DNA from 4 places in the Arthrobacter sp. NPDC057009 genome. Region 1 is predicted to be linked to each of the others. Evidence: predicted binding sites of a transcription regulator. Region 1 holds the regulator's gene; each other region holds the start of a gene.
The links. Region 1 encodes HrcA, which represses chaperone genes, less so after heat shock. Its sites were predicted from a motif close to TTNGCACTCGNNNNNNNCGAGTGCNAA; they were not measured.
Positions count from the first base shown of each region.

Region 2: the regulator HrcA is predicted to act here: its motif matches at 3,444-3,470, upstream of ACFTR6_RS02410 (FmdB family zinc ribbon protein).
Region 3: the regulator HrcA is predicted to act here: its motif matches at 3,276-3,302, upstream of ACFTR6_RS13220 (Hsp20/alpha crystallin family protein).
Region 4: the regulator HrcA is predicted to act here: its motif matches at 2,684-2,710, upstream of groL (chaperonin GroEL).

Region 1 covers NZ_JBHUSB010000002.1:140,280-147,532, reverse strand. The annotation lists gene hemW (radical SAM family heme chaperone HemW) at 1-872, shown strand, start outside; gene ACFTR6_RS03860 (DUF4870 domain-containing protein) at 962-1,381, opposite strand; gene ACFTR6_RS03855 (DUF3097 domain-containing protein) at 1,532-2,386, opposite strand; gene hrcA (heat-inducible transcriptional repressor HrcA) at 2,609-3,622, shown strand; gene dnaJ (molecular chaperone DnaJ) at 3,681-4,808, shown strand; gene ACFTR6_RS03840 (16S rRNA (uracil(1498)-N(3))-methyltransferase) at 4,811-5,596, shown strand; gene ACFTR6_RS03835 (hypothetical protein) at 5,655-5,813, opposite strand; gene ACFTR6_RS03830 (GerMN domain-containing protein) at 5,927-6,844, opposite strand; gene ACFTR6_RS03825 (PhoH family protein) at 7,190-7,253, shown strand, end outside.
Region 2 covers NZ_JBHUSB010000001.1:512,518-519,770, reverse strand. The annotation lists gene ACFTR6_RS02425 (AAA family ATPase) at 1-1,828, shown strand, start outside; gene ACFTR6_RS02420 (hypothetical protein) at 1,825-2,097, shown strand; gene cpaB (Flp pilus assembly protein CpaB) at 2,155-2,754, opposite strand; gene ACFTR6_RS02410 (FmdB family zinc ribbon protein) at 3,066-3,347, opposite strand; gene ACFTR6_RS02405 (5-formyltetrahydrofolate cyclo-ligase) at 3,495-4,106, opposite strand; gene galU (UTP--glucose-1-phosphate uridylyltransferase GalU) at 4,193-5,098, shown strand; gene ACFTR6_RS02395 (GNAT family N-acetyltransferase) at 5,105-5,725, shown strand; gene ACFTR6_RS02390 (hypothetical protein) at 5,852-6,829, shown strand; gene ACFTR6_RS02385 (SDR family oxidoreductase) at 6,863-7,253, shown strand, end outside.
Region 3 covers NZ_JBHUSB010000011.1:95,154-102,406, forward strand. The annotation lists gene ACFTR6_RS13200 (VOC family protein) at 1-205, opposite strand, end outside; gene ACFTR6_RS13205 (AAA family ATPase) at 398-1,906, shown strand; gene ACFTR6_RS13210 (hypothetical protein) at 1,907-2,296, opposite strand; gene ACFTR6_RS13215 (J domain-containing protein) at 2,330-2,683, opposite strand; gene ACFTR6_RS13220 (Hsp20/alpha crystallin family protein) at 2,791-3,213, opposite strand; gene ACFTR6_RS13225 (MerR family transcriptional regulator) at 3,334-3,720, shown strand; gene ACFTR6_RS13230 (MmcQ/YjbR family DNA-binding protein) at 3,724-4,029, opposite strand; gene ACFTR6_RS13235 (phosphatase PAP2 family protein) at 4,032-4,733, opposite strand; gene ACFTR6_RS13240 (hypothetical protein) at 4,958-5,212, shown strand; gene ACFTR6_RS13245 (hypothetical protein) at 5,315-5,512, shown strand; gene ACFTR6_RS13250 (NAD(P)-dependent oxidoreductase) at 5,679-6,551, opposite strand; gene ACFTR6_RS13255 (GAF and ANTAR domain-containing protein) at 6,841-7,253, shown strand, end outside.
Region 4 covers NZ_JBHUSB010000005.1:29,823-37,075, reverse strand. The annotation lists gene ACFTR6_RS06955 (RNase H family protein) at 1-769, opposite strand, end outside; gene groL (chaperonin GroEL) at 877-2,505, opposite strand; gene ACFTR6_RS06945 (ABC transporter substrate-binding protein) at 2,796-4,085, opposite strand; gene ACFTR6_RS06940 (cold-shock protein) at 4,085-4,288, opposite strand; gene ACFTR6_RS06935 (LytR C-terminal domain-containing protein) at 4,447-5,085, opposite strand; gene ACFTR6_RS06930 (DUF3263 domain-containing protein) at 5,135-5,521, opposite strand; gene ACFTR6_RS06925 (uracil-DNA glycosylase) at 5,686-6,453, shown strand; gene ACFTR6_RS06920 (siderophore-interacting protein) at 6,478-7,253, shown strand, end outside.

The sequences.
Region 1 (7,253 bases):
GCATCGAACCCGGTGCCGAAGTGACCACGGAGGCCAACCCGGACTCGGTCACGCCCGAATCCCTGCAGCTGCTTGCCGATGCGGGATTCACCCGCGTGTCTTTCGGCATGCAGTCCGCTGTGCCCCACGTCCTGAAGGTCCTTGACCGGACCCACACCCCCAGCCGCGTCCCGCTCGTGGTGCAGTGGGCGCGCGACGCCGGCCTCTCGGTCAGCCTGGACCTGATCTACGGCACGCCGGGGGAATCGATGGAGGACTGGCGCCTCTCGCTTGAGACGGCGCTGTCCTACCAGCCGGACCACATCAGCGCCTACGCGCTGATCATCGAGGACGGCACCAAGCTCGCCGCCCAGATCCGCCGTGGTGAAGTTCCGGGGATCGACGACGACGACCACGCCGACAAGTATGAGCTCGCCGACCGGATGATCACCGGCGCCGGCCTGCACTGGTACGAGGTCAGCAACTGGTCCGCGACGCCGGAGCAGGCGTGCCGCCACAACCTTGCCTACTGGCGCGGGGATGACTGGTGGGGGATCGGCCCGGGTGCGCACTCACACGTTGGCGGGGTGCGCTGGTGGAACGTCAAGCATCCCACCGCCTATGCCGGCCGGCTGGGTTCAGGCGTCTCCCCGGCGGCCGGCCGCGAGACTCTCGACGCGGAAACGCGCAGAATCGAAAAGGTGCTGCTGGAGGCCCGGCTGTCCTCAGGGCTAGATACCGCTGCCCTCTCGCCGTCCGGAAGGAAGGCCGTGGCCGGGCTGATCGCCGACGGCCTGGTGGTACCGCAGCAGGTTTTCAGGGGCCGCCTGGTCCTGACGCTGAAGGGCCGCCTGTTGGCCGATGCCGTGGTCCGCAGGATCCTGCCCGACTGAACTTGCAAAACCAACGCGAGGTCAGATACCGCCCCAATCCTTCGAGGATATTGGGCAGTATCTGACCTCGCGTTGTTTTGGTGAGCTCGTTACTTAATCCAGCGGAGGTTGTACTGGTACCGGTGCGGCTGGCCCTTGTTGACGTGGACGCCGGCGGACACCGCGAAACACGTCAGCGCAATCCAAATGAGCGTGGCGAGGACCGCGAACAGGTTTCCGACGACGGGAAGCAGCACCAGCAGGTTCGCCACGAACGCCGCGATTGTCGGCGGCAGGGTGAAGTTGAGCGCTTCCTTGGACTCCTGCGCAGTGAAGGGACCGCGGTCGCGGAAGATGAGGTAGATCAGCAGGGCCGGAACACACCCGAGGATGCCGCCGAAGTGCGCCAGGGTGGCCCACTGCCGGTCCTCGCTGGCCGTCAGCGGAAGCGCGTTGGCCGGAACGCCATGGTACTGGGGCAGGTCCTGGCCGGACTGGGTGTCCCTGCGGTCGCGAGCGTCTTCTGCCACGGTGTCTTCCTTTAGCTTGCGTTGGTGCGATCGTGCTTTTTGTGCGGTGCGTGTGGCGCCGGGCCGCAGTGCGGTGACGCCGTACCAAGGATACCGGGCCGTAGGGGCAACCGTGGGCCCAACGCTGAAACACGGGGAATGGCCGTGGAACTAGGGCACCGTCAGGAAGTCGATGACCTCTTCCACCCGGCCCAGCAGGGCGGGCTCGAGGTCAGCGTATGTCCGCACCGCGCCGAGGAGCTTCTGCCAGCCGAGGCCAATGTCCTCCTTGGTCTCGTGCGGCCAGCCGAAGGCGGTGAGGATCCCCGTTTTCCAGTCTGTGCCGCGGGGCACCACGGGCCACTGCGGAATTCCCAGCACCGACGGCCGGATCGCCTGCCACACGTCCACATACGGGTGGCCCACGATCAGCACGTTCCCGGCGGCGCCGGGGGACGCCATCACGGCGTCGGCAATTCGGGACTCCTTGGAGTCGGGGACCAGGTGGTCCACCAGAACCCCCAGCCGGCGGCCGGGACCGGGCCGGAAGTCGGCAACCGCTGCCGCCAGGTCATCGATGCCGTGCAGGGGCTCGACGACGATGCCCTCCACCCGGAGGTCGTCGCCCCACACTTTTTCCACGAGCTCGGCATCATGCTTGCCTTCAACCCAGATGCGGCTGGCCTTGGCCACCTGGGCGCGCTGCCCTTCCACGCGCACCGAGCCCGACGCCGTCCGTGTGGCCGTGGCGGACCCGGCGGCTTTTGCCTTGGGAGCCGGCGGCATCAGTCGGATCGGCTGTCCCTCGAGGAGGAATCCGAAGCCAAGCTTGAAGGACCGGGACTTGCCGCGGCGGTCTTCGAGCGCCACCACGTGCATGCCGCCGGACTTCTCCACCCGGGTCACGGCGCCCACCCAGCCGGACTGGGCGTCCTCGAGCACCATCCCGCGCTCCACCGGCACCTCGGGCAGGCTGTTCTTGGCGGGAGCTGCAATCTCCTGCGGGCCCCAGTTCTGGTACTGCATTCATTCACCGCTTTGCAATAGGAGTCTGCATGGAAAAGAGCCGCTCCGGCAGCGTGCATGCCGCCGGGGGCAGGCGCCCGGATTTTCGCCCGGAGCGGTACCAATGCTAACAACGGGGCGAGTCATATTAGACTTGTTAGCACTTAGGCATGTCGAGTGCTAACCATGGCGTTTACGGGCGGGATCAGGCCCGGCGCGGATAAGGCCAAAAGGAGGTGGACTGTGAGCGAACCACGGAAGCTTGAGGTGCTGCGCGCCATCGTGGAGGACTATGTCCATTCCCGCGAACCCGTCGGCTCCAAGGCGCTGGTGGAACGGCATCATCTGGGCGTTTCCAGCGCCACCATCCGCAATGACATGGCGGCACTGGAGGACGAGGGCCTCATCACGGCCCCGCACACCAGCGCAGGCAGGATTCCCACGGACAAGGGTTACCGCCTGTTCGTGGACCAGATCTCGGCGGTCAAACCTCTCTCTCCGGCGGAGAAGCGAGCCATCCAGACGCTGCTCGAGGGATCCGAGGACCTCGACGACGTCCTGGACCGGACGGCGAGGCTTCTGTCCCAGCTGACCAACCAGGTCGCCGTCGTGCAGTACCCGCACCTCAGCCGCGCCGTGGTCCGGCACATTGAATTCGTGCTCCTGGCGCCGCGCAAGGTGCTGATCGTACTGATTGCCGACTCCGGCAAGGTGGACCAGCGCGTTGTCGACGCCGGGCAGGACCTGTCAGACGACACAATCGCCGCCCTCCGAACCCGCTTCCTGACTGGCGTGGCCGGAACACCGGTGGCCATCCTGCCCCAGCACCTGGCCGCCGTCGTGGCCGGCTGCGCGCCGGCGGAACGCCCCGCGGCCATGGCCCTCGCGAAGGGACTGGAAGGCCTCGCCCACAACAGCCGCGAAGACCGCATGGTCATGGCAGGGACCGCCAACCTCGCGCGGTCCAACGTGGATTTCCCGCTCAGCATCGGACCAGTCCTGGAGGCCCTCGAGGAGCAGGTGGTGATGCTACGGCTCCTGAGCGACATGGCGCAGGACCCGCGGGGAGTGGCCGTCAGCATCGGCCGCGAAAACCCCTACGACGGGCTGGCCGAGGCGTCGGTCGTGGCTACCGGCTACGGCCCTGACGCTTCCGCCAAGGTGGGCATCCTCGGCCCCACCCGGATGGACTATCCCACCACCATGGCCGCCGTGCGCGCGGTGGCCCGCTACCTTTCGAGGATTCTGGGACCGTGACCGGACGCCCCGGACATCCTCTGACCACAGGCAGTACAACCAGGAAGAGATACGAACTTTGAGCAGCCACTACGACGTTCTTGGAGTCTCCCCGGAAGCCACCGGCGAAGAGATCAAAAAGGCCTACCGCAAGCTGGCCCGCTCCCTTCACCCGGACGTCAACCCGGGCGAAGAGGCCGCGGAACGGTTCAAGGCCGTAACCCACGCCTATGAGGTGCTGTCCGATCCGCAGAAGCGCAGGGTCTACGACACCACCGGCAACGAGAATGGCACCGACAACGGCTTCGGCGGCGGCGGCTACGCCGGGCAGGGCTTCGCGTTCCAGGACATCTTCGACACCTTCTTCGGCGCCGGCGGCACTACCGGACCTGCGTCCCGCGTCCGCCGCGGCCAGGACGCGCTCATCAGTGTCCGGATCGAGCTGCGCGACGCCGTCTTTGGCGTCAACAAGAAGCTGGAAGTGGACACGGCCGTCACCTGCCCCACGTGTGAAGGGTCCTGCTGCCAGCCGGGCACGCATCCGGAACGCTGCGACATCTGCGGCGGCAGCGGCCAGGTCCAGCGGGCAGTCCGCTCCATCCTGGGCCAGGTCATGACCGCCGCGCCCTGCGGTTCCTGCGAGGGCTTCGGCACAGTCATCAAGGACCCCTGCAACGAGTGCAGCGGCCAGGGCCGCATCCGCAGCCGCCGCTCCCTGACCATCAAGGTCCCCGCCGGCGTGGCCACCGGAACACGGATCCAGCTCTCGGGACAGGGCGAGGCCGGCCCCGCGGGCGGACCGTCCGGTGACCTCTACGTGGAAATCCGCGTCAACAATGACTCCACCTACGTCCGCGAGGGCGACGACCTGCACGCAACCCTGAACATCCCCATGACTGCTGCCGCCCTCGGCACGGAACTGAGCTTGGAGACCTTCGACGGGAAGCAGGAGATCGATGTCAAGGCGGGCACCCAGTCCGGCGAGATCATCACGCTCCGAGGCCTTGGCGTCACCCACCTGCGCGGCTACGGCCGCGGCGACCTCAAGGTCCACCTGCAGGTGGAAACGCCATCCAAGCTCGACCCCGCGCAGGAAGACCTGCTCCGGCAGCTGGCCAAGCTCCGCGGTGAACAGTTCTCCGAGGGCAAGCTCGCGGCGAGCGGCGGCGTCTTCGCCAAGCTGCGGGACCGCCTCGGTAACCTGTAGCGGTGAGCAACCCCGTATTCTTCACCCCGGCCGGCACGCTGGACAGCACCGCTCCCGGTTCCCTGTTCATCCTCGACGGCGCCGAGGCCCGGCACGCCGTTACGGTCAAACGGCTGGCGGTGGGGGAGCAGGTGGACATTGCCGACGGTGCCGGCAGGCGCATCACCGGGACGGTCACCGAAGCCGCCCCCGCCGAACTGACTGTCGAATGCACGTCCGTCAGCATGGAGCAGCGGCCGGACGTCCGGCTGGTCCTCGTGCAGGCACTCGCCAAGGGCGACCGCGATGAGTTGGCGATCGAAACCGCCACCGAACTCGGCATCGACGCGGTGATCCCCTGGCAGTCGGAACGCTCCATCGTCAGGTGGAAGGGTGACCGGGCAGCTAAGGCCCATGGCAAATGGCAGTCCGCCGTAACGGCCGCCGCCAAGCAGGCGCGCCGCGCCTGGATCCCCGAGGTGCGTCCCGCCGTCGACACCCAGGCCCTGGCCAAAGAGGTGGCAGGCGCGGGTCTTGCCGTCATTCTGCACGAGGACGCGGTCACGCCGCTGCGGCAGGTCCTCGCGAATTGGTACGGCAAGTGGTCGGAGGAACACCAGGGGGCGGGAGCGGACGCCACCGAGATCCTCCTCGTCGTCGGCCCCGAAGGGGGCATCGGCCCCCGCGAGGTCACCCGGCTGTGCAGCGCGGGTGCGGTCACGGCGCTGCTGGGACCGCATGTGCTGCGGTCATCGACCGCCGGACCGGCCGGCGTCGTGGTTGCCAGCGACGTCCTCGGACGCTGGTAGCCCGCAGCTCCACCTGCGCCCTGGGGCAGCCGAGGCGGTGTCAGGTGAAGAGGCGCCCTCAGATGAAGGGGTAGACCGGGAACACGTCCCGTTCACCTGTCCCTGCAGTCGCAGGAACCTTCGGCTGCCCGGTCGCCGGATGGCCGCTGTCAAGATCGGGCAGGTCGAAGCCGGGAAGCGGTGCCTGCCTGTCGTCCACGAGTTTGATGTTCGTCACTGCGCCTTGCACCTCCTGTAGGTTTTCGCCCATTCTCACCGCGGCCGATCAAGGACAGATCGGGCTTGCCGCAAGGTTGGATCAAAAAATCACACGGGACAGGCGGAGAGCTGCTAGCGTACAGTAAACCCGCGGGAGTCCACGTTCGGTTCATCCTCGGCCCGGCCGGGGTTGATCTGGGAGACGCGCACCTCGTAATTGCCGGGCGCGAGGTTAACCGTGATGCCGAAGACTCCGGCAGCGGCCGGATCGGCTGCCGCCGAGACTTCGCCGGTGAGGTAGTTTTCCTTGTCGCCGTTGTCCTGGACCTTCAGGATGCGCCAGTGCAGTTTGCCGTTGGGCACGGTGCTTCGCCCGGAGATCTTGACGCGCCCGTCGCCGACCCCGGTGCCCTCTTGCGGATCAATGATCCACACCGGCGCCACCATTCCGGCGCTGCGGGGTGTGGGCGCACCGAGCTTGACGTGTTTGAAGGCCAGGTAATCGGTGTGCCCGTCCACCAGGATCACCACTTCGATCTGCTGGCCGGCGTCGATCAGCCCCGAACTGGCGCCGGCGGCCGTGGCCGTGTAGACGAGTTGCTGGATGGCCCGCTGGGCCATGTCCGCGTCAAGGTTGCTGTTGAAGGCGTCCGCGGAAACGTCCACGGTAATGACGTTGGTGCCCGAGATCGATGTGGCGAGGTTCTTGGGGTTCTGCCATGGCGTGAAGAAGTCCGGATCCAGCGGCGTCTCCGACATCATGGCGCGAAGGGCCCGCGTGATGGGGTTTTCATCGTCCGGCACGTCGCGGAACTCGCGGTACAGGAACACGTTGCTGTTGCTCCGCCCGATCCAATAGACGGGCGCCTTATTGGACGACTGCGTTGTTTCCAGCGGCGCGCTGGTGGTGGGAACGCCGTCGGTGCCGGCGGCCCGCCGGGACGAGGACGTCGGAGAATTTGCGGCGGTCCCCGCGGGACCGGGGTCGGCGATGCACCCGGACAGCAGCAGGGCAGCAGGAAGCACGGCGGACAGCATGACGGAGCGCATCCGCGTTACTTTCCGGGCCGGAGTTCCTGGCTGACTGATGCTGGCGATCCCTTCGAAACAGCAGTTGCTTGCGGGCACGCCGGACCGTTCCCGGCGGGCTCCTTGTCCAGCATTACACGAGAGTCTGGAGCAGAGTGCGCCTTTCGCGGCAGGCGGCGGAACTGCAACGGGAACGATATGAGGCCGATACAAAGTTGATATCTAATCGCGGGAACGCGTTACGGAATTGCGGTCCGCCGTGACCTTCCGGGGCAGCAGGCCAGGGGCGTCCGCTGGCGTAAGATGTAAGGACGCAAACGAGTTATATTCCGAACTGGAGGAACCGAAGGCCCGAGGGCCGTCACCATGACTGAATCAGCAAACGGAAAGCGCCGCCTCAACACGGGGGACCGCACCACGGGTGAATTTC
Region 2 (7,253 bases), on a different contig from region 1:
CTGGCGCGCAGGCATCGAGGAGCATTCCCGCCAGGCGGACCTGCTCCGAAGCCTGCTCAAGGACGGACGGGTCACGCTGGCCGCGCTGACGGCGCAGGCCCCCGCGCTGGTTCCCATGCTGGTGCCTGTCTGGTCGGTCAGCCCCTACCTCATGACCGGGCTCCTCCCCGCCGAGCAGAAGTTCGACGCCGTGGTGATCCTCGACGCCGAGGCGACGTCGCTGCAGGCCGTGCTCCCCGCCGTCGCCCGTGCCCGGCAGGTGATCGCCTTCGGTGACGACAAGATCGCCAGTCCCCGCACCTTCACGGTGGCCGTCGAGCGGCTCGCGGCCGGTGAGCAGTCGCACCAGAGCGTCGAAAGCGCCTTTACCGCACTTTCGGCGGTGCTGCCGACGGCGCCGCTGCGCTCGGTCTACCGTGCGGTGGACGAGGACATGGTGCTGCAGCTGAGCAAGAACTTTTACGACGGCGGCCTCCGCCGGCTGCCCGAGGGCCAGTCGGCCACGGGGCTGGACCGTGCACTGACGGTGGAGTACCTGCCCGACGGCACCGGCCTGCCCAGCGCAGACCATGAGGGCGTCGAATCGGTGGTGGCCGAGGTGAACCGCGTGGTTGACCTCGTGTTCGAACACGCGCGGCTCCGGCCCCGGACCTCGCTGGCGGTGGTGACCGCCAGCCTCCGGCACGCGGCACGCATCGGCGAGTCCATCCGGCTGCAGCTGCCAAACCATCCCTCGCTCTCCGGATTCTTCACGGCAGGAGAGGAATCCTTCAGGGTTGTTGACCTGGAACGCGCCCAGGGGCTGGTCCGCGACCGCGTGATCTTCTCGCCGGGCTACGGGCGGACGCCGCACGGCCGGGCCCTGCACAGCTTCGGTCCGCTGTCCGCCGAGGGCGGCCGGGCCAAGTTTGCCCTGGCCATGACCAGGGCGCGGCAGTCGCTGCACGTCCTGACCTGCTTCAAGCCGGAGGACCTGGACCGGACCCGGCTGGCCCATGGCGCCGTCGACCTCTACGAACTTCTGGACCGGGAGATTGCCGGCAACACCAACCTGGGAACCCCCGCGTCCAGGGCAGCGGCCAGTGAACAGGCACTGGGGGCAGATCCGCTGGTTGCCGATCTCGGTGACCGGCTGCGCGCCCGCGGTGCCCGCGTCTGGCACCAGTACGACGGCGCCATCGATGTGGTGGCCGCCGCCGACCCGCTGAGCACCATGGGTCAGGACGACGCCGACATCCCGCGCCCGGTGGCCATCGAATCCGACGGCACCGAGCAGTACCGGCAGATGACCGTCCGGGAACGGAGCCGGCTGCGCCCCCAGCTGCTGGAGCGGCTCGGCTGGCGGTACATGCCGCTGTGGACCATCGAGGTCTTTACCGATCCCTCGGCCTGCGCTGACAGGATCGGCGGGTACCTCGGACTGGAGAAGCCCGCCCCTCCGCTGCGTTCCTTCGGGACGCCGGGCTTTTTCCTGGATGACGACGTCAGCACCCTTGCCGTTGACGACTTCGAGCCCGAACCCGAACCTCAACCTGGACAGGATGACCGGTACGGCATCGGCCAGGACGACCGGTTTGTGGAGGAGGCGGACGGGATCGCCGCTGATCGTGCGGCGGGTGACGTCCACCGCGCCGATGCACACCACGCCAATGCTGGCGCGGCTGACGCTGCTTCAGCAGAGCATGGGGCCGCTGACCGGGAAGATGCCGGCACCGGCTCGGCCGACATGGACGGTGCCCGAAATGAGGCTGCCGGCAAAGACGATGCCGAGAATGAGGCTGCCGCCAAGGTCCAGCAGGTCGGCGAGCGGAAAGAGGACCTGCGATGACATCCGACGATGCGGTGAATCCGAACGACGTGCCTGCTCCGCCCACAGGGGAGAAGCCTGCCGCCCGGGAGGAGAAAAGCCCGGAGGAAAACAGCCCAGACGAGAAGCCTGCCAGGGTAAGGCCGGTGAAACCCCTGAAGCACCAGCAGGGCGACGGGGTGGTTCCGAAGAAAGCGGCCGAGGATGATGCGCGTACCTGGGGCGACTCTGAATCCGACAACGACCACGACGCGTGGCTGAAGGAGCAGAAACCCCCGCACTGGGGTTGATTGGAACGCCGGGGTCGGTCGGCGCACTGGGGCTGACGACGAGGGCGTGGAGCCGGGTCAGCGTGCATTGGATCCGACGAGCACGAAAAACAGCTTCCCCTGGGTTGACGCACCCGCCAGGGCGCCGGCCTGGTCCGGTGTGGCAGCCACAACCAGCAGCCCGTCGGAATCGCCGGCAGCAAGCCACTGGCTGCCCTGGCTTTCCTGGCCGGAGGTCCACAGGACGGGCACCGACCGGGCGAGCACCTTTGAAGCTGATGCCTGCTCGTAGCCGTTGCCGCTGGTCAGGACCACGTTCACGAGCTGCCCCGGGGAAACCAGCTGGATGGAGGAGGGATCCGCCATTCGCAGCGGAACGGCGGCAGATCCGGGCGGCGCGCCGGTCAGCAAACCCGGCCCCACCAGCTGCGCATCGGTCAGGAGCTGGCCCTTGCGAAGCGGCGCGGCCAGCTGCTTGCCGGTCACTCCGGGGTTGTGTGCGAAGGTCCCGTCCGGCACCAGGGCCGGCGGCACGCTCACGGGTTTGAGGTCACTGCCGCTCAGGTTCGCGCCGGCCGGAAGATCACGGGCAGCGGCCAGGACGCTTACGGTCAGGGCAGGGGCGGGCGTCAGTTGGTGAACGGCGATCCCCGCCGCTGCGCACAGGAGGAGCGCCACGGCAAGGCGCCGGTTACGGTTCAGCCATCCCGAAAACCGCTGTCCGCGCGGGCGGTGGCGGACCGCCGGGCCGGGCAAGGGGTTGCGGCGCCCTCGGCGAACGGCCGGACGGGTTGCCCTTGCGGGGAAAATTCCGGTAGCTGGCATGCCGCCACGCTACTGGCCATCCGCTGGGCCGCGGCAGGTCCGGACAGCCGTATGTGGAAAAGCCGTCCGTGGAAAAACAAGGAGTCCGGCCGGGTCTACCCGGCCGGACTCCTGAAGTTTAAGGCGGCTGCGGTTCGAAGGCGGCAGGCGCCGCACGAACCTGCCTAGCTTGCGGCTGCTGCTGCCGGGGCAGCGGATGAGGCAGCAGGCGCAGCTGCGGTGGCCGGCGCTGATGCAGCGGGGGAGGCCGAGACGGTGCTTCCCTTGGAATCGCGCGAATCAGTCCGGTAGAAGCCGGAGCCCTTGAAGACCACGCCCACGCTGTTGAACTTCTTGCGGAGCGTGCCCTGGCATTCGGGGCAGGACGTCAGAGTGCTGTCGGTGAAAGACTGCACGATGTCGAAGGCATGGCTGCAATCCTTGCAGGCATAGGCATACGTGGGCACTGTAGATCCTCCTCTTGGACAAACGACAGGTCCCGTGCTGCCTGGCGTCACTTCCCGGATTCTCCTTGTCGGATCACCTCGGCGGAAATGTCTCCATTAGCAGTCGCAGGGCCTGAGTGCCAATTCTAGCACCCCGCCCAGGCGAGGTCACGCGAAGGCTACCAGCCCGGAGGGCATGAGCACTGCCTCGACGGGACGGTCGAAGTCCTCAGCAGGGATGGTCTGTGCGGGCAGGAGTTCGGAGTCGTAGATGATGGCGGCCTTGGGCAGGTGCAGGCCGCCGGCGTTGGCAGCAGCCAGAAACTTGTCGTAGTAGCCGCCGCCCTGGCCGATCCTGTTGCCGCTGCGGTCCACTGCCGTCGCCGGCATGAACATCCCGGCCGCAGTCCGTACAGTGTCCAGGCCGTGGCGCTCGCCGGCCGGTTCCTGGATGGGCGCATACCTGCTGCGGATGAACTCGCTGTCCGGAGTCCAGAAGACCCAGCTGAGCTCCCGGTCCGGTTCGCACACCGGGAGCAGGATGCTGTGGCCAGCCTCATGCAGCGCGTGCAGCAGGGGGAGGGTTGGCGGTTCGAAATCGACGCCGAGGTAGGCGGTGAACGTGGCCGGCTTGCCCGCGGCGATGGCCTCGGCCCAGGGCAGGCCGTGGGAGGCGATGCCATCGCCGGCGTTTGCGAGGTCCGTTGCTGTCAGCGTGGCCCGGATCTGCCGGTGACGCGCACGGATCCCGTCCTTCGACTGGGTGGTGCCTGTGGGCATGATGTCTCCCTTTGTCGCGGGGCAGGCGGCCGTGCTCCTGCCGGAAGCATTTACCGTATGAATGTTCCCTCGGATAGATTAGACCAGTGACTTCCACCAATTGTTCAGTCCGCAAGGCCGTGATCCCCGCAGCGGGACTCGGCACCAGGTTCCTGCCGGCCACCAAGGCCATGCCCAAGGAGATGCTGCCGGTAGTTGACAAGCCGGCCATCCAGTACGTCGTTGAAGAAGCCGTCAAAGTCGGCCTGAGCGACGTCCTGATGATTACGGGACGCAACAAGCGCGCGCTTGAGGACCACTTCGACCGCGTCCCGGCCCTGGAAGCGACGCTGGAGGCCAAGGGCGACACCGCCAAGCTGGAATCGATCCAGGCCGCGAGCAACCTCGGCGACATCCACTATGTCCGCCAGGGTGACCCCAAGGGCCTTGGCCACGCGGTGCTGCGTGCACGCCAGCACGTCGGCTACGAGCCGTTCGCCGTTCTCCTCGGCGACGACCTCATCGACGCCCGCGACGAACTCCTCAGCACCATGATCGAAGTGCAGGCCAAGACCGGCGGTTCCGTGGTGGCCCTCATCGAGGTGGAGCCGTCCCAGATCAGCGCCTATGGCTGCGCGGACATCTCCGAAATTGACGGCGAGGGCTTTGTCCAGATCAACAAGCTGGTGGAGAAGCCGGACGTCGACGAGGCGCCCTCGAACCTGGCGGTCATTGGCCGCTACGTGCTCCACCCCGACGTTTTCGATGTCCTGGAGAAGACCGAACCGGGCCGCGGCGGCGAGATCCAGCTGACGGACGCGCTGCAGGAGCTCGCCAGCAGGGACGGTGAAGGCGGCGGCGTATACGGCGTGGTCTTCCGCGGGCGCCGCTACGACACGGGGGACAAGCTCAGCTACCTCAAGGCCTGCGTGGAGCTCGCCATCGACAGCGATGACCTCGGACCAGGTCTGCGTGACTGGCTTCCGCGAGTCGCCGCCCGTTTGTCCGAGTAAGCCCTCATGAGGGTCAGCCACATCTGGCCGGTCACTTTGGAATGCGGGGATATCGTCCTGCGCCCCATCAGGTACCGCGACCGGAAGGAATGGACTGAGGTCCGTTCGCGCAACAGCGACTGGCTGGCGCCCTGGGAAGCATCCAACCCCATCCCGGGCGGGGCGCTGCCCGATTACCGGCAGATGGTCAAGTCCCTGAACACACAGGCGGCCCAGGCCACGGCGCTGCCCTTCGTGATCGCGGAGTGGACACCCGGATACCGTGACCCGGTCATTGTGGGGCAGCTCACCGTCTCCTCCATAGTGTGGGGATCCGCGATGATGGCGACTCTCGGCTACTGGGTCGACCAGGCCCGGGCCGGCCACGGGATTGCCCCCACCGCGGTGGCGATGGCAACCGACCACTGCTTCCGGACCCTTGGCCTGCACAGGATGGAAATCAACATCCGTCCGGAAAACGGTCCGAGTCTTCGCGTCGTGGAAAAGCTCGGATTCAGGGACGAGGGCTACCGTCCGCGCTTCCTGCACATCAACGGCGAATGGGCGGACCACCGCTCCTTCGCACTGACGTCAGAGGAGATTCCCGAAGGCCTCCTCAGCCGCTGGCTGCGGGTCAGGCCTGCCTGAGCGCCGAACGGCAGAGCCGCTGGTCAGGGCGGGGTTGTCCACATAATTCCACTGATTCGAACCTCGGTCGCGACACACCGAGATGAATGCCACACCAGCCCCAACATTCCTCATACGGTTTTGTGTGTGGACTTCCCCCTTAGCAGCTCAGTCATCCTTGTGGCTGCTGTCGCGCTCTGGATCGTTTGGGTTGCCCCCTACGTGCTCCGCAACGGCCGGCACCAGTTCCAGGTTGCCGGTGACCTGACGCTGGAGGGCGTCGACGCCGAAACTGCAAACCCGCAAGCCGGGACGGTTGTATATATGGCCGCCCAGCAGGAGAAACGCATGGACACCAGGAAGAGCAGCGAACCAGCAACGGGCCCCACCCCGGCTCCGTCCGGCAGCAGGGCTGCCGCGAAAGGGACCGGTGCCTTTCGGATCCGTTACGGGCGGACGGCCATCGCGTTCGTCGGGCTGCTGTCGTTCCTCACGGCGGTTGTGGCCGGAGTCCTGCGGCTCTTCGGGCTCGGCAACCCTTGGGTTCCTGGCGCGGCGTTCCTGACTGGTGTTGCCGCCGTCGTGGTTTTGCGGCGTCTCGCGGTTCGCGACCGCCGCAGGAAAGTCAGCGCCGCGTTTAAGGCCGCCATGGCTTCTCCTGCCAGCCGGGAGCCCGCCGCCGAGCGCCGCGAGGAGGCAGCGCCCGCTCCGGAACCCGTGAAGCCCCGGGAAAGTGCGCTTTTCGATGCCGAGGCGGAAGCACTGAAGCCGAAGCCCCTGACCGCAGCCGAACTCCGCGAGGCTGCACTCGCGGTGGCGATTGCCGCGGGCGACGAAAGCGCCGCAGCCCCGGTGCAGGGCCCCGAGGCCCCATCTGAGTCCAGCTGGGAGCCAGTGGAGATTCCCAAACCGACGTACGTTGAAGCGGCCAAGGCGGAGCGTCCGGCACCCGAGCCGCTGGCGCTGCCCGAGGCTCCGAAGTCCGTGGGCAAGCCTTCGCTCAAGCAGGGGCCGGCTGCTGCACCTCCCGTGGCATCGCCGAATGCCGCGCCCGCCAAACCGCTGACCAAAGCCCAAAGCGCGCTGAGCAACCTCGATGACGTCCTGCAGCGCCGCCGCGCGTAGCCAGCGCCCGGTACCGTGTGGGGCGCCACGGTAATGGTCCGCGTCTGCATTGCCGGCGGCACCGGCCAGGTCGGCCGGGCAGTGGTGCGCCAGGCACTGGACCGGGGACACGCCGTCGCCGTGCTGAGCCGGAACCCGCCGCTTCCGGGAGCCCGGGGCTATTACGACGGCGCCGCTTACTTTCGCGCGGACGTCACCACCGGTGAAGGGGTGGCAGAGGCGCTGGCGGGTGCCGACGTCGTGATCGATTGCCTTGAAGCGCGGACCGGCAAGGCGCTCAGGAACTATGCGGCTGGCGGGGCGGTGCTACTGGGCGAAGCCGCGGCCGCCGGCGTGGCCCGGGCGGTACAGCTCTCCATCGCCAACTGTGACCAGAGCACTCTCGCGTATTACCGGTCCAAAGCGGACAAGGAGCGCGTGTACG
Region 3 (7,253 bases), on a different contig from region 1:
CCACGAGGTTCAGCACGGTGAAGGTGGCGGGCTCATGGTTGTCCTTGGGATAAACGAAAATCCTGTGGCCTTCCGGCATGAACAGCTCCAGCGTGCCCATCGCGCCGTCGGATACCGCCAGGCCCAGTGTCTGCCCGTAGAACTCCCTCGCCCGTGCCACGTCATCGACGCTGAAGCTGGAAAACGAACCCCTGGGCACAAACATGGCCTTCTCCTTCAGCAGCTCAGGTCCTTGCGCCGCCGTACTCCTGCACCTTCCGGGACTGCGGTATCTCCCAGAATGGCACAGGCCGGGCTCGCTGACGAGGGGCCGGGAAGGGGAGCCGGGCGTCGCGGCGCCTGCCCGCCGGGCACCATCCTCCGCCAGGTGTTGACCGCCGCTGGTAGGGTCTGCAACATGGATGAAAAATTGGGGAAGTTCATCGATGATTTCGCGCAGCTGGTTCAGATCGCGCAGTCCGGACAGCACCGGGTGAAGGCCGGAAGGCAGCTGGTGACAACGATCACGGACCATCTGGAGGTGCCGGCCGAATCGCTCGCGGTGGTGGTGGAGGAGGTGCCCGCGCACCGGTTCGTGGACGCGGACATCCTGATGGCCGAACTCGCCGCTGAGGATGATCAGTTCCGGCTTGTGGGCATCGGCGGCGGAGACCAGCGCCATCACCAGTCGCTGAGCGACATGCTGCAGCAGTCCCAGTTTTTCCCGCAGTTTCCGTTGTCCCAGCCCGACTACATCAACCTCGCTGTGGGCCCGGACGAGCAGCGGCAGGCCGTGGCGCTGGGCCTGTGGCTGTTCAGGCACGAAGGCCGCCCGGTTGCTGTCCTCCAGCGGGACGCGGCGCCGCGGTACGGGCGGCAAACGGCGTGCCTCGAGGTCCTGGCTTCCGACGCGAAGAACACCGCGGACTTCCTGGCTGAGTTCCGCCGGCGGATGCAGCGCGGCAGCGTGCTGAAAGGCCAGGTCATCTCCCTGGTCATGGGCGAGTACGGGCCCAGCACCGGCGGAGTCACCTTCCATGCCCGGCCGGGGCTCACCGCCTCCGACGTCATCCTTCCCCAGGGGCTGCTCCGGAAAGTGGCCGATCACGCCCTGGGCATCGCCGCGCACCGGGAGTCGCTGAACGAGTACGGCCAGCACCTCAAGCGCGGCATCCTGCTGTACGGCCGGCCGGGCACCGGCAAGACCCACACCGTGCGGTACCTGCTGAGCCAGAGTGCCGGCATCACGGCGATCCTGCTGTCCGGGGGGTCACTGGCCAGGATCTCCGAGGCTGCCGCCATGGCCCGGGCACTGCAGCCGTCGATCGTTGTGCTTGAGGACTGCGACCTGATTGCCGAGGACCGGAGCTTCGGGCACGGGCCGCAGCCGCTGCTGTTCGAGGTGCTCGACGCCATGGACGGCCTGGACCATGACGCCGACGTCGCGTTCATCCTCACCACCAACCGGGTGGACATGCTCGAGCGGGCCCTCGCCCAGCGGCCCGGCCGTGTGGATCTGGCCGTGGACATTCCGCTGCCGGCGCTGGACGAACGCATCGGGCTGGTGACCCTGTATGCACGCGGCATTCCGTTCAGCCCTGGTGCCGTCCGGGACGCGGCCGCCCGCACCGAGGGAACGACGGCCTCCTTCGCGCGTGAACTGGTCCGCCGGGCCGTTGTGCGTGCCGCCTTGGACGGTTCAGCTGTGTCGGACAGCTACCTGCTCGGGGCGGTGGAAGAACTGATGGCCGACGGCGAGACCCTCACCAGGAGCCTGCTGGGCAGCGGCCCCGCCGGCGGCGGGGACGGGCTGGGCGGCCCGGGCCTGCCCGGGGCCGGGTTTGGCGGGCACGGTTTTCCCGGACCGGGATTCCCCGGACCCGGTCCCTTCGGACCGGGGTCCACAGGCTTCGCCGGACCGGGTTAATCAATCCACCAGTGGCGGCGGGCCGAAGAGGAATTCGTTGGCGTGGGACACGGCCTTGCGGAAGGCATCGTTCCGCAGGGCCACCAGGTTGGCGGAGCCGCCCGCGCCCGGCTCCAGGAACTGGGTGAGGCCCGGGCGAAGCACCCAGATATCCCCCGACGGCGGCAGATAGAACACCCCGAAGGAGCGGTGCTGCTGGTCGTCGTCCGACCAGACGGGCACCACGGCCAGGGCGGCACCGGTGGCGGGGTTGATCCACTGCGCGCGGGGCATCGGCTCCTCGTGGGCCTCGGGATCCAGGAACGGCGCTGTTCCCTTGCCCCAGCGCTGTTCGAAGCGCTCATGGAAGGCCGGGATCAGGTGGGAGTCATAGCGGCGCCAATCGCTCATGGCTGTGGTTCTCCTCTGGCATACGGATCGGGTTCAGGCCCACGGCCCGCTCTCCCACCGGACTGGTGTGACGCGCAGCGGCGGCTCCCGGTGGCGGACCACGTGGACGGGAATGTCCTGTGCTTTGCTGGCGGATGGTTGGGCGCCGGCAGGTTCACGTGCAGCGGCGGCAAGGACCTCCCGGTCGTAGGCCGCACGGCGTTTCGGGTCCCGGAGCACGGCGAAGGCCTGCATGACGAGCTGCAGTTCGGCCGGCACCCCTTCACCGCTGGCAACATCCGGATGGTGGCGGCGCATTTGGGTGCGGTAGGCGCGGGCGATTTCCTGCTGCGACGCCGCCTTCGGAATCTGCAGCACCGCATAGTAGTCCGGTGAGGGGCTGGTCATGACTGAAGCCTGGCAGTTGGAAGGAATTTTTGTTGACGGGCGCGGCTGGGCGGCCTGGCGGAATCCGGCTGGAAACCGCAGGCCGCCCCTGCCTGCACGGCGGCCGGCTACGTTTCGATCTGGTGCAGCTGGCCCTTGCTTTCGATCTCGATCTTCCGTGGCTTTGCCTGCTCGGCAACCGGAATCCGTAGCGTCAGGACGCCAAGGTCGTAGCTGGCCTTGATGTTGTCTGCGTCCAGGGTGTCACCGAGAATGAGCTGGCGGCTGAAGACGCCGCGCGGCCGCTCGGACACCACCAGTTCGACGTTGGGCTGGGTGGCGTCACGGCGTTCGGCCCGGACAGTCAGGACGTTCCTTTCAACGTTCAGATCCACGGCGTCCGGTGAAACTCCGGGCAGGTCAAAGGCCACCACAAACTCCCCGTCTTCCTGCCACGCGTCCATCGGCATGGCTGCCGGACGGGCTGCTGTTCCGAAGACCTGCTGTGTGAGCCGGTCCAGCTCACGGAACGGGTCAGTACGGATTAGCATCATTTCCCACTCCCTTCAGCATGTAGGTTGGCTATCCACCGTGTTTATCTATGGTGGTGGATATAGATTTTTTATAGCACCAGTGCCAAACTGGTGCAAGAGGAAAATCAGGAAATCTGGATGGGGAACCATATGGGCAACCGGGACAGCGCCGGGCGCGGGCTTTACGCGATTTCCGTGGTGGCGGAGCTGGTGGGAACGGGCCAGCAGAACATCCGGCTCTATGAGCGCCGCGGACTGCTGACCCCGGAAAGGACGGAGGGCGGCACGCGCCAGTACAGCGAAGCCGACCTGGCGGTCCTCCGGCGCATCGCCGAGCTCCTGGACGAGGGGCTCAACCTCGCTGGCGTGGCGAAGGTGCTCGAACTGGAAATGGACAATGCCCGGCTGCGGCGGCAGCTCAAGCGCGCCCGCGCCCGCGGGACTGAAGCCGGCACCGGCAGTGGAGCTGGCACCGACGACGGCGACCGGCCAGCAGGGCCTGCCAGCCAGGACAGCGAAGCCTGAGGGCTATAGCCGCCCGCCGGCCAGCAGGAAGGAATCTTCGAGCAGTTCGGCGAGCTGGCCGCCGTCGACCCTGGAAAGCCGGACCAGGACCAGCAGGGGTGACCGCTCATGGTGCGGCGTCCAGAAGTAGGTGTCCGGATCCGTTCCGGCGAGAGCCTCGCGCTCTGCTGTCTTGACCGTAAGCACGCCCGGTTCCCAGATCCGGGCCATCAGGGTCCTGGCGAACCAGGCCGGCTGGTTCCAGCTGGCGCGCTCGGTCACGCCCGGCAGGGCAAGGCACAACCTGCGGACATCGGCTTCAGTGGCCATGCCTAGTCCTGGGTGTCCGCCTTCGACAGCTCCCCCGTAACCTCTTCCCCGGGTATCCGGGCGGTGCGCCAGGTGTCCACTGCGATCACCGCGCCGAGGACCACCAGCGAGAGGGCAACGGATGCCACGGAGTCGCTCACCCAGTGGTAGCCGAGGTACAGCCGGCTGATCGCGGACAGGACGATGCCGATAATGGCGCAGGCAAAGGCTATGACCGCGGCCTTGGGCTTCCGGTGGCGGGAAAAGACCAGGAACGTGGTGACCAGCAGGAAGTCCGAGGCGCCCAGCACGTGACCGGACGGAAAAGAAAAAGTGTGGTCGGCACCGAACAGCATCTGGTCCACGGGAGGGCGTTCCCGCCCCACGGTCCTGCCGACTAGCTGGGCCAGCCCCACGCCTGTCAGCATTGCCGACGCCAGCAGAATGGGCCGCCAGGCATGCTTGGCCAGGATGCCCCACGCCACCGTGACCACAAGGACGATGATGGGCAGCGCCACGGGGCCGAAGATGACGGCGAGGACAATCATGACGACGGTCAGGACCTCCGAGCGCGTGGTCAGGAGCCAGCGCTGCGCCGCATCGTCGGCGCTGGCCAGGCCGTCACGTTCCAGGACGCCGGACAGCGTCACAAAGAATACGGCGGCCCCCACCACAGCGAGCACGATCGCCGTCACGTAGAGCGCTTTTCTCGCGCCGGGTTCCATGTAGCGTTCTTCCACCACGAACTTGTCGTGGAAAACCCGCCACCGTCCCTGTTTGCTCACTGATTCATCTGCCACCTGAAAGACCGCCTGTGCGCTGAGGGAAAGTGTCTAGAACTGAAGGTTATCCCTGTTCGGCGCCGGGCGGCAGGAACCCGGACCCCTTACGGATGTCCTCCCCCGCTGTTACGGTAAAACTTCCAGCCCACGAGGTCTCAGGAGACGACATGAGCACTGAAGGAACCGGCCAGGAAGACCAGAACAGCGGAACGTCACCGCAGACGCAGGGGGACGGCGTTCCGGATTCCGGCACCGGCGTCGCGGTGGGTGCGGGTGAGCCGAACACGTTCGAACCGGAGGAGGGCAGGAATGGCGCCCCAGGCGGCACGCAGACCGGCACACCCACCGATGACCAGATCGCCACGGCGGAGGAGACTCCGGACGTCGAGGAAACTCCCGTCGACACCACTGAGCCCAGTTAGGCGCAAAACCGATAGACCCGTTCCGGTAGCCCTGTCCTGAATGACGGACGCGGTGGATAATTGGTCACACATTCAAGTGGCAACGGGGCTACGGAGGCTGCCGTGAGGATCATCGGACTGCTTGTGGTCATCTGGCTCATCATCGGCGTTTTTGCCGCATTCCAGCGCGGCTACTTCGGCGGTTCCCCGGACTCCTGCACGGAGGCCGGAACCGTGGCGATCACCATCGCCGCCGGACCGCTGAACTACATGGGCGCCAACCCCAAGCTGACCTGCGAAGTGCCCCAGCCTTCCAAGTAGCAAAGGCCCTCCTGCCGCTTCGCCTAACGGCGCATTGCCTGATTCACGCGCGCGTCCAGCTCGTCCAGGACGGCGTCCAGGACAGCGCGAACGTACACTTGGGGCCCCTGGAAAGCGCTTCCCAAGGGCCACAAGTGTACGTTCGCGCTCAGCCCGGGCTCGGCGCTCAGTCCTCCGTGGGCGTCGTCCGGTTGGAGTGGTAGGTCCGCCAGCTGTGTTCGGGCGCGTAGCCGAGGAGACGCTTGGCCTTGTCGATGGACAGCAGGGTTTCGTGCTCGCCCAGTTCCTTCGTCACCTTCACCCGGGGGAACACCTCCGCTGCAAGGCTGGCACTGGAGCGGCTCATGACCGTGTCGTCGTTGGCGATGATGAAGGCCTCGAAGCCCGGCGTGCGGTATTCGAGGGCACGCGCCACAGCCTGAGCGCCGTCGCGGGCATCGATGTAGCCCCAGAGATTCCACTTTCGCAGCGCGGCGTCCGAGTCGAAGGACGGGAACTCCTCGTAGTCCTCCGGGTCCATGACATTGGAGAAGCGGAGGCCGGTGATGCTCAGCTCCTGGTCCCAGCGCGTCATCTGGATGGCCATCTGCTCCTCAAGATGCTTCACCAGCGAGTAGGTGCTCTCCGGGCGCGCGGGATATTCCTCATCCACCGGGATATAGGGAGGATCGACGTCGAACGGCAGTCCCAGCACCGTCTCACTGGAGGCGTACACGATTTTCTTGATGCCGGCCCTGCGGGCCGCCTGGAACACGTTGTACGTGGACAGCATATTGTTTTCGAACGTGGCGGCGTCCGGCACCAGGCCGGGAGCCGGGATGGCACCCAGATGGACGACGGCGTCGAAGCCCTGGTGCCGGTCGTCCAGGCCGAGGATGACATCCACCACCTGCCCGTAGTTGCGCAGATCCACGGCGGCAAAATGTGGGCTCCGGCTGCCTGTGCGGTCCAGATTGAGGACCGAGTGCCCGTCCGCCACCAGCCTGCGGACCACGTTCTGCCCGAGCTTTCCGCTGCCTCCCGTTACGGCAATTCTCATTGCGGCATTTCCTCCCGTTGGTTTGCCGGCCCTCGCCCGGGCGGCAGTGTTCCATTGGTCCTGGCTGCTTCCGCTGCCGGGCACCTTCCCTCAGCCTAGGGCCCGGGCCGCAACAGCGGTCATATTGCGTGCACGAACTGGTGTATATTTTCTCGGTACGGTTTAGCAGAAGGCCGTTGGATTGTTGTTCGATCCGGCACCTTGCTCGCTGCCATGCGCCCCCGCCACGGGGTACCTGCACCGCGCCCGCCGGTTCGTCTTGACCCTAGCGAAACGGTACCGAAAGATCGTGGCCAGCGAGTCGACCGCAAAACCTGAAGCCTCCATTACCGAGCACCTTAACGAGCTGGTGCTCACCAGCTCCGACGTGGGTGAATTCCTCCACGAGCTTGCCCGGATTTCTGCGCGCAGTCTCTCTGAACCCGGGGACGAGGTTCTCTGCGGCGTGACCCTGCTGCGGCACCGGAAGGCGGCCACCGTGGCCAGCAGCAGCCCTGAGGCACAGGCCATGGACGAGATTCAGTATGACTTCGGCGACGGGCCCTGCATGACGGCGTCGCGCGACCAGGTCACCATCCACATCACGGACCTCGAGAACCACGACCGCTGGCCCAGCTACGCCGAGAAGGTCCTGGGACAGGGCGTCCGTTCCATCCTCGCCATTCCGTTCGTCCTCGAGGGCGAGACCCGGGCCGCCCTGAA
Region 4 (7,253 bases), on a different contig from region 1:
GTCCGGCCGTACCGATCTCCGTGAAGTCCGGGTGCAGGAGCTGTCCTATCCGCCCGATGTCGCTGCGGACGTCCGGGCGCAGGAGTTCCCGTTCCAGCGCCTCGACGATTTCCTCGGGCGTGGCGCCTGCCGGCGCTTCGGCAAACGCCTCAGCCTCCGACTCATCCAGACCCAGTTCGGTGAAGAGATCAGGTTCCCCGGATCCGAAGAGCGCCGGGACTTCGGGTTCCGGTTCCAGCAGCGGCGGGACACCGCCCATGCCGCGGCCCTCCTTGACAGCGCGCCGGGCCGTCGCCGGTTCCGCGTTGGGAAACCCCGGTCCGGAACGGGCGGCCACGCCCTGCTGGTAGGCGAGTGCCACGGCCCTGGCCCGCTCGTCCGCGGCCTCGTTCAGCTCGTGCCCGGCATGGCCCTTGACCCACTCGAACCGGTACTTGCGCCCGGCGAGCTCGCGGTCGATGTCCTTGAGGATGTCCACGTTCAGCACGGGTTTGCCGTCGGCCTTGCGCCAGCCTTTGCGCTTCCATCCCGGCATCCACTTGGTCACGGAGTTGATCACGTACTGGCTGTCGCAGAGTATGTGCAGGTCCTCGTCGGGGAGGTGCGCGGTGGAGCGGAAGAGGTCCAGGACAGCCATCAGCTCACCCTGGTTGTTGGTGCCGTGCGGCCAGCCGCCGGCCCGCCAGCAGTCGTCGTTCACGTACCAGGCCCACCCTGCGGGACCCGGGTTTCCCAATGCCGAACCGTCGGCTGCTGCAGTAATCGTCACCGAACCATCCTGCCAGACTGCAAGGACAAAAATGCGCAGACAAAAAGAGTGCGGCCCCCTCGCCAGGAGGAGGCCGCACTCTTTAGCCAGCTGGGAGCAGCGGGAGGCTAGAAGCCGCCCATGCCGCCCATCTCGTCGCCGCCGCCGACGGCCGGAGCAGCCTTCTCCGGCTTATCGGCCACAACGGCCTCGGTGGTGAGGAACAGACCGGCGATGGAAGCCGCGTTCTGCAGGGCAGAGCGGGTCACCTTGACGGGGTCGTTCACGCCGGCAGCCAGCAGGTCGACGTATTCGCCGGATGCTGCGTTCAGGCCGTGGCCGGCGGGCAGGCCGCGGACCTTGTCAACCACAACTCCGGGCTCGAGGCCAGCGTTGAAGGCGATCTGCTTCAGCGGGGCGTCGATGGCAACGCGGACGATGTTCGCACCGGTTGCCTCGTCGCCTTCGAGCTGCAGGTTGGCGAATGCCTTGGCGCCGGCCTGGATCAGGGCCACGCCACCACCGGCAACGATGCCCTCTTCGACGGCAGCCTTGGCGTTGCGGACAGCGTCCTCAATGCGGTGCTTGCGCTCCTTGAGCTCGACCTCCGTGGCGGCACCGGCCTTGATGACTGCAACGCCGCCGGCCAGCTTGGCCAGGCGCTCCTGCAGCTTCTCGCGGTCGTAGTCGGAGTCGGAGTTTTCGATCTCGGAACGGATCTGGGAAACGCGGCCGGCGATCTGGTCTGCGTCGCCTGCACCCTCGACGATGGTGGTCTCGTCCTTGGTCACGACAACCTTGCGTGCCTTGCCCAGGAGGTCGAGGCCGGCGGTCTCGAGCTTGAGGCCGACTTCCTCGGCGATGACCTGTCCGCCGGTGAGGATGGCGATGTCGGCCAGCTGCGCCTTGCGGCGGTCACCGAAGCCCGGGGCCTTGACGGCGACGGACTTGAAGGTGCCGCGGATCTTGTTGACGATCAGGGTGGCCAGGGCCTCGCCCTCGATGTCTTCGGCGATGATCAGCAGCGGCTTGTTGGACTGCATGACCTTCTCGAGGACAGCAACCAGTTCCTTGACGTTGGAGATCTTGGAGTTGACGATCAGGATGTACGGGTCCTCGAGGACCGTTTCCTGGCGCTCGGTGTCCGTGACGAAGTAAGCGGAGATGTAGCCCTTGTCGAAGCGCATGCCTTCGGTGAGCTCCAGCTCGAGGCCGAAGGTGTTGGACTCCTCGACCGTGATGACGCCTTCCTTGCCCACCTTGTCGAGGGCTTCAGCAATCAGGGCGCCGATCTCGTCGTCACCGGCGGAGATGGAAGCCGTGGCTGCGATCTCTTCCTTGGTTTCGATTTCCTTGGCGGAGTCCAGCAGTTCTGCGGTGACGGCCTCGACGGCCTTCTCGATGCCGCGCTTGAGGGACAGCGGGTCAGCGCCGGCCGCGACGTTGCGCAGGCCTTCCTTGACCAGTGCCTGGGCCAGGACGGTGGCCGTGGTGGTGCCGTCGCCAGCGACGTCATCCGTCTTCTTGGCAACTTCCTTGACCAGCTCGGCGCCGATCTTCTCGTAGGGATCGTCCAGCTCGATCTCCTTGGCGATGGAGACACCATCGTTGGTGATCGTGGGGGCGCCCCACTTCTTTTCGAGGACGACGTTGCGGCCACGCGGGCCGAGGGTGACCTTGACGGCGTCGGCGAGGGTGTTCAGGCCCCGCTCAAGACCGCGGCGAGCCTCTTCATCAAATGCAATGATCTTGGCCATAACGGCAGTAGTCCTTTCGGGACAGTCGTTAAGAAGGAACCTTGCTGCGGTGCCCGCGACGGACGATCCTTCCCGCAGGCCTCTGTACGCCCGACAGTCCGGATCTCACCCCAACCAGGTGTTTCTTTCGCTCCTTGCGCCGCCGCCGTCGGTATGCCGGCGGGAACCGGACGACCCTTTAGCAGTCGGCACGCTGGAGTGCTAATCAATAATTAGCACTCCCCCGGGGAGAGTGCAAGCAGATGCCCTTGTTTGTCCCGTGCACCGGCAGCAGTATTCGCTGCCAGCGATCAGCCCGAAGACCTGCCGGCGGCCTCGCTGCCTGTGAGCTTGGCCTTGTTGTCGGCGCCGTAGGTGAACACCATGTACTTCGCCGCGGTGACGTCTCCGTTGGAATCAAAGCGGACGGGGCCGGACTCGCCGTCGTAGTCAATGGCCTTTCCGTCCCGTATTGCCGCCAGGCAGTCCTTGTACGTGGAACAGACGGTCGCCGGGCCGGACGGCGAGACGGACACACGGCTGCCGGACGTGCCGCCGGAGACGGAGATGAGCGCACCGGCAATGGAGGCACCGGCGTCGTCCTCTGCCGCGGCGGCGGCCAGGGCCGCGAGGTTCACGGCGTCATAGGTCTCAGCCGCGAACGTCATGTCCTTGAGACCCTCGTCGATGGCCACCAGTTCAGCCTGGAAGTGCGCCGAGGGGAAGACGCCGGGCACCAGGGCGCGCGCCCCCTCCAGCACCTTGGAGCCGAGGGCGGAACCGTACTGCCTGAAGGCGCCGTCGCCCAGGATGAGTTTGTTGCCCGGCAGCCCGGCATTGGCGAGCTCGGCGATGGCACCCTGCGCGCCGTCCCGGGCAATGAGGACGACGGCGTCCGGCGCCGCGTCGCGGGCAGCGGCCGCAGACTGCCCGGCCTCGCCCGCCTTGAAGCCGGTGAGGGTCACGGGGTCCAGCCCGCCTGCCTTGGCCGCAGCAGATACGGCCGCAGACAGTTCTTCGCCGTAGCTGCTGTCCTCATAGACCACCGCGAGGCTCTTGGCTCCGGCGTCCTTGGCGACCTTGACCAGGACGGGCGCCTGGGCAATGTCCGACGCGGCTGTGCGGAAGTAGTAGCCGCCGCTCTTGTAGCTGCTGAGCTCCGGGGCGGTGTTGGCCGGTGAGATGAGTGTGATCCTGGCTTTGGACAGCACGTCGATGGCGGCGGGTGCGCGGCTCGAATCGGTGGGGCCGATGACGGCGTCGGCCTTGGCATTGACCAGTTCACGGGCCTGGGCGGCTGTGTCGCCGCCGGTGGTTTCGGGCAGCAGCTCCACGGGCCGGCCCTTGTGCCCGCCCGCCGCGTTGATCTCCTGGACGGCCAGTTTGGCAGCGGCCAGCTGGGCGGCGTTCAGGAAGGCCTGGGGCCCGGTGTTGTCGAGGATCAGCCCGATCCGCAGGGTTCCGTCGCCGCTGGCTTCAACGGGAGCCGTCCGGGCATTGTCCCCGGAGCCGGAGCAGGCGCCGAGCGCCAGCACGGCGGCGGCACACCAGCCGGCGGCGCCCCAGGCAGCAGGGCCCCGGAAACCTGTGCGGCGTGCCACTAGACGGGCCGGACCATTTCTGCCTGCGGACCCTTTTCACCTTCGCCGACTTCCAGCTCCACACGCTGGCCCTCGTCAAGCGACCGGTAGCCGTCAGTCTGAATGGCCGACCAGTGCACAAAGACGTCGTCGCCTGACTCGTCGACGGTAATGAAGCCGTAGCCCTTCTCGGCGTTGAACCACTTCACGGTTCCCAATGCCATGATCCCCACACTTTCACGTTTGCTTCCGTAAGGCCCACGTCGGTGTGTGCCGTGAATTACGCCCTGAAGCTTGCCTTCACTCTATCCAAACAGGCCCTTGGCGGCGGAGGCCGGCGGCCCCGGAGGGAGGCAATAGTTATTCAGGCGTAACCGGATGGCTACTGGTAGCCGGGACCCAGCACCACTGCCACGGACGTTTCGAAGTCCGCGCTTTCCACCAGGGTCGGGATGTTCAGCAATGCACCGAGCGCCTCGGCGTTGGCGCGGTGGGCGGCGGAGTAGAAGATTACTGACTGCTGCTGGGGCGCGCCCTGCCAGTTGGCCACCTCGCCGAGCACCCAGCCGTCGGACTGGACCGTGGCACCCACACGTCCTGCCAGGCCGGAGGTGAGCGTTCCGTTGAAGATGTCGACGGGCTGTGACTTGTCGGCAGCCGCAGGGGCGATGGTTTCCGAGGTGGCAGGCTCCACGGCGGAAGGGGAAGCGGGCTCGGAGGCAGAGGTGGACGGTGACGCCGACGCAGTGGCGCTGGGTGTCGCACTTGCAGAGGGCGTCGACGTTGCACTTGCCGACGCGGAAGTGCCGGGCGCCGCGGCCGACGGCGGTGCGATGACGGGCTGGAAACCGAGCTGCGGCAGCAGGAGGAAAGCAACCAGGCCCACTGCGAGCGCCCCGATACCCACGGACAGGATCGGCCACAACTTCGGGCGGGACGGCGCGGCAACGGCGCGGTGAACGCCCTGCCGGGAGGAGACCTCAGGCACCCTGTCGAATTCGTCCCGAGCAAAATTAGTCATGGTAAACAGGCGTCCTTATTGGTTTTCGCCGGCAGTCCGGCACTAGCAATTACGCGTCAGATCCAAGGCGGCGTGCAGTGCGGGCCCGCTGACGTGACGTACGTAGTCTACGCAATCTCTTCACCAGCATGGGGTCGTGGGCCAGCGCATGCTCGGTATCGATCAGGGCATTGAGGATCTGGTAGTAGTGCGTGGCGGACAAGTCAAAGAGCTCCCGGATGGCCTGTTCCTTGGCTCCAGCGTACTTCCACCACTGCCGTTCGAGGGCGAGGATCTGCTGCTCACGCTCGCTCAGCGGCGAGTCCCGGAGCTTGAAGTCGTCCAGCAGCGAGCCGCTGCGCAGCCCGTGCCCCGTCATTGCATCCTGCTCAGCGTCCTGCCCTGAATCCTGGTGTGATTCCTGAGCTGCGAGGTGGTCCTGCAACGGCTCGGCCACTGCGCTCTCCTTAGCTGAATCCGGTCAAAGTACCTCCCCTATGTTACGGAGGAATAACAGCCTTGTCATTTGCGGCGCGGCTGCCGGAGGCGGCCCCTTGCACGCTCCCGGCAAGGGCTCCGGCAAGCGCCTGCGCGCGGCCTTGCGGAAGAATGGACGGCGTGATGGAACCCGAACCCCTCTTCGACCTGGAACCAGCCGGGACCGCCGGCCCGGATTTTGCGGAGCTCGCCAGGCTGCCGTTCAGCGAACTGATGGCGCCTGACTGGGCGGAGGCCCTGTCCGGGGTGGAAGCCGCGCTGAGGTCCGTCCTGTCTTTCCTCGCCGCTGAGGAGGCAGCCGGGCGGCGGGTGCTGCCGTCGGCGTCGAATGTCCTCCGGGCCTTCCGGCAGCCCCTGAAGGGTGTGCGGGTCCTGATCGTGGGCCAGGATCCCTACCCCACCCCTGGCCATGCGGTGGGGCTTGCCTTTTCCGTTGACGCCGGAACACGCCCCATCCCCCGCAGCCTGGCCAACATCTACAGGGAGCTTGAATCCGACCTTGGCCTGCCGCCGCGGATCCACGGTGACCTCGGCGCCTGGGCGGAGCAGGGCGTCCTGCTGCTCAACCGGGTGCTGAGCGTCCGCGAGGGCGCCGCCGGATCGCACCGGGGCAAGGGCTGGGAGGCCATCTCGACGGCGGCCGTCACCGCCGTCGCCGGGCGCCGGACAGCGGACGGAACCGCCGCCCCGCTCGTCGCGGTGCTCTGGGGCAAGGATGCCGAGAGCGTCCGCCCCCTGCTGGGCAGCACGCCCGTGGTGGCCAGCGCCCACCCCAGCCCGCTGTCCGCCTCGCGCGGGTTCTTCGGCTCCCGGCCGTTCAGCCGCGTCAACGCACTGCTGATGGAGCAGGGCGCCTGCCCGGTGGACTGGGAGATCCCCGCCGTCCCTTAAGGAGCTTAGGCTAGGCTTACCTGCATGAGTTCCCTCCCGGCCACCACGTCCGCCACCAAGAAATCCCGCCCGCAGGTCACCCTGACTGTCCTTCGGCGCGAGCAGCTTTCCGCCCACATGGTGCGGATCGTTGCCGGCGGCCCGGGCTTCGCTGATTACATCAACAACGACTTCGTCGACCGGTACGTCAAAATCGTCTTTCCGCAGCCTGGCGTGGATTACCCGGAACCCCTGGACCTTTGGGCCATCCGGGAAACGCTGCCGCGGGAGCAGTGGCCCTACACCAGGACGTACACGGTCCGCCGGGTGGATACGGCGGCAGGCGAACTGGCCATTGATTTCGTGGTCCACGGGGACGAGGGCCTGGCCGGCCCCTGGGCCGCCAAGGCCGAACCGGGTGACAGCCTCATCTTCACCGGGCCGGGCGGCGCGTACAACCCCGATCCGGCCGCGGACTGGTACCTCCTGGCCGGGGACGAAGCGGCCCTGCCGGCCATGGCCGCCGTCATCGAGTCCCTGCCGGAGCACGCCCGCGGCCTGGCCTTCATCGAAGTGGGCTCGGACGCGGACATCCAGGAGCTCGCTGCGCCGGCCGGGCTCGAACTGGTCTGGCTGCAGCGCGGCGGCGTCGCCGCCGGCGAGAGTGACCAGCTCGTGGAGGCGGTGCGTAACGCCGCCTGGCCGGAGGGCCGGGTGAACGTGTTCGCGCACGGCGAGCGCGGCTACATGAAGGGCCTGCGGGACGTCCTGTTCCGCGAGCGGGGCCTGGACCGCAGCCAGGTTTCGCTGTCCGGCTACTG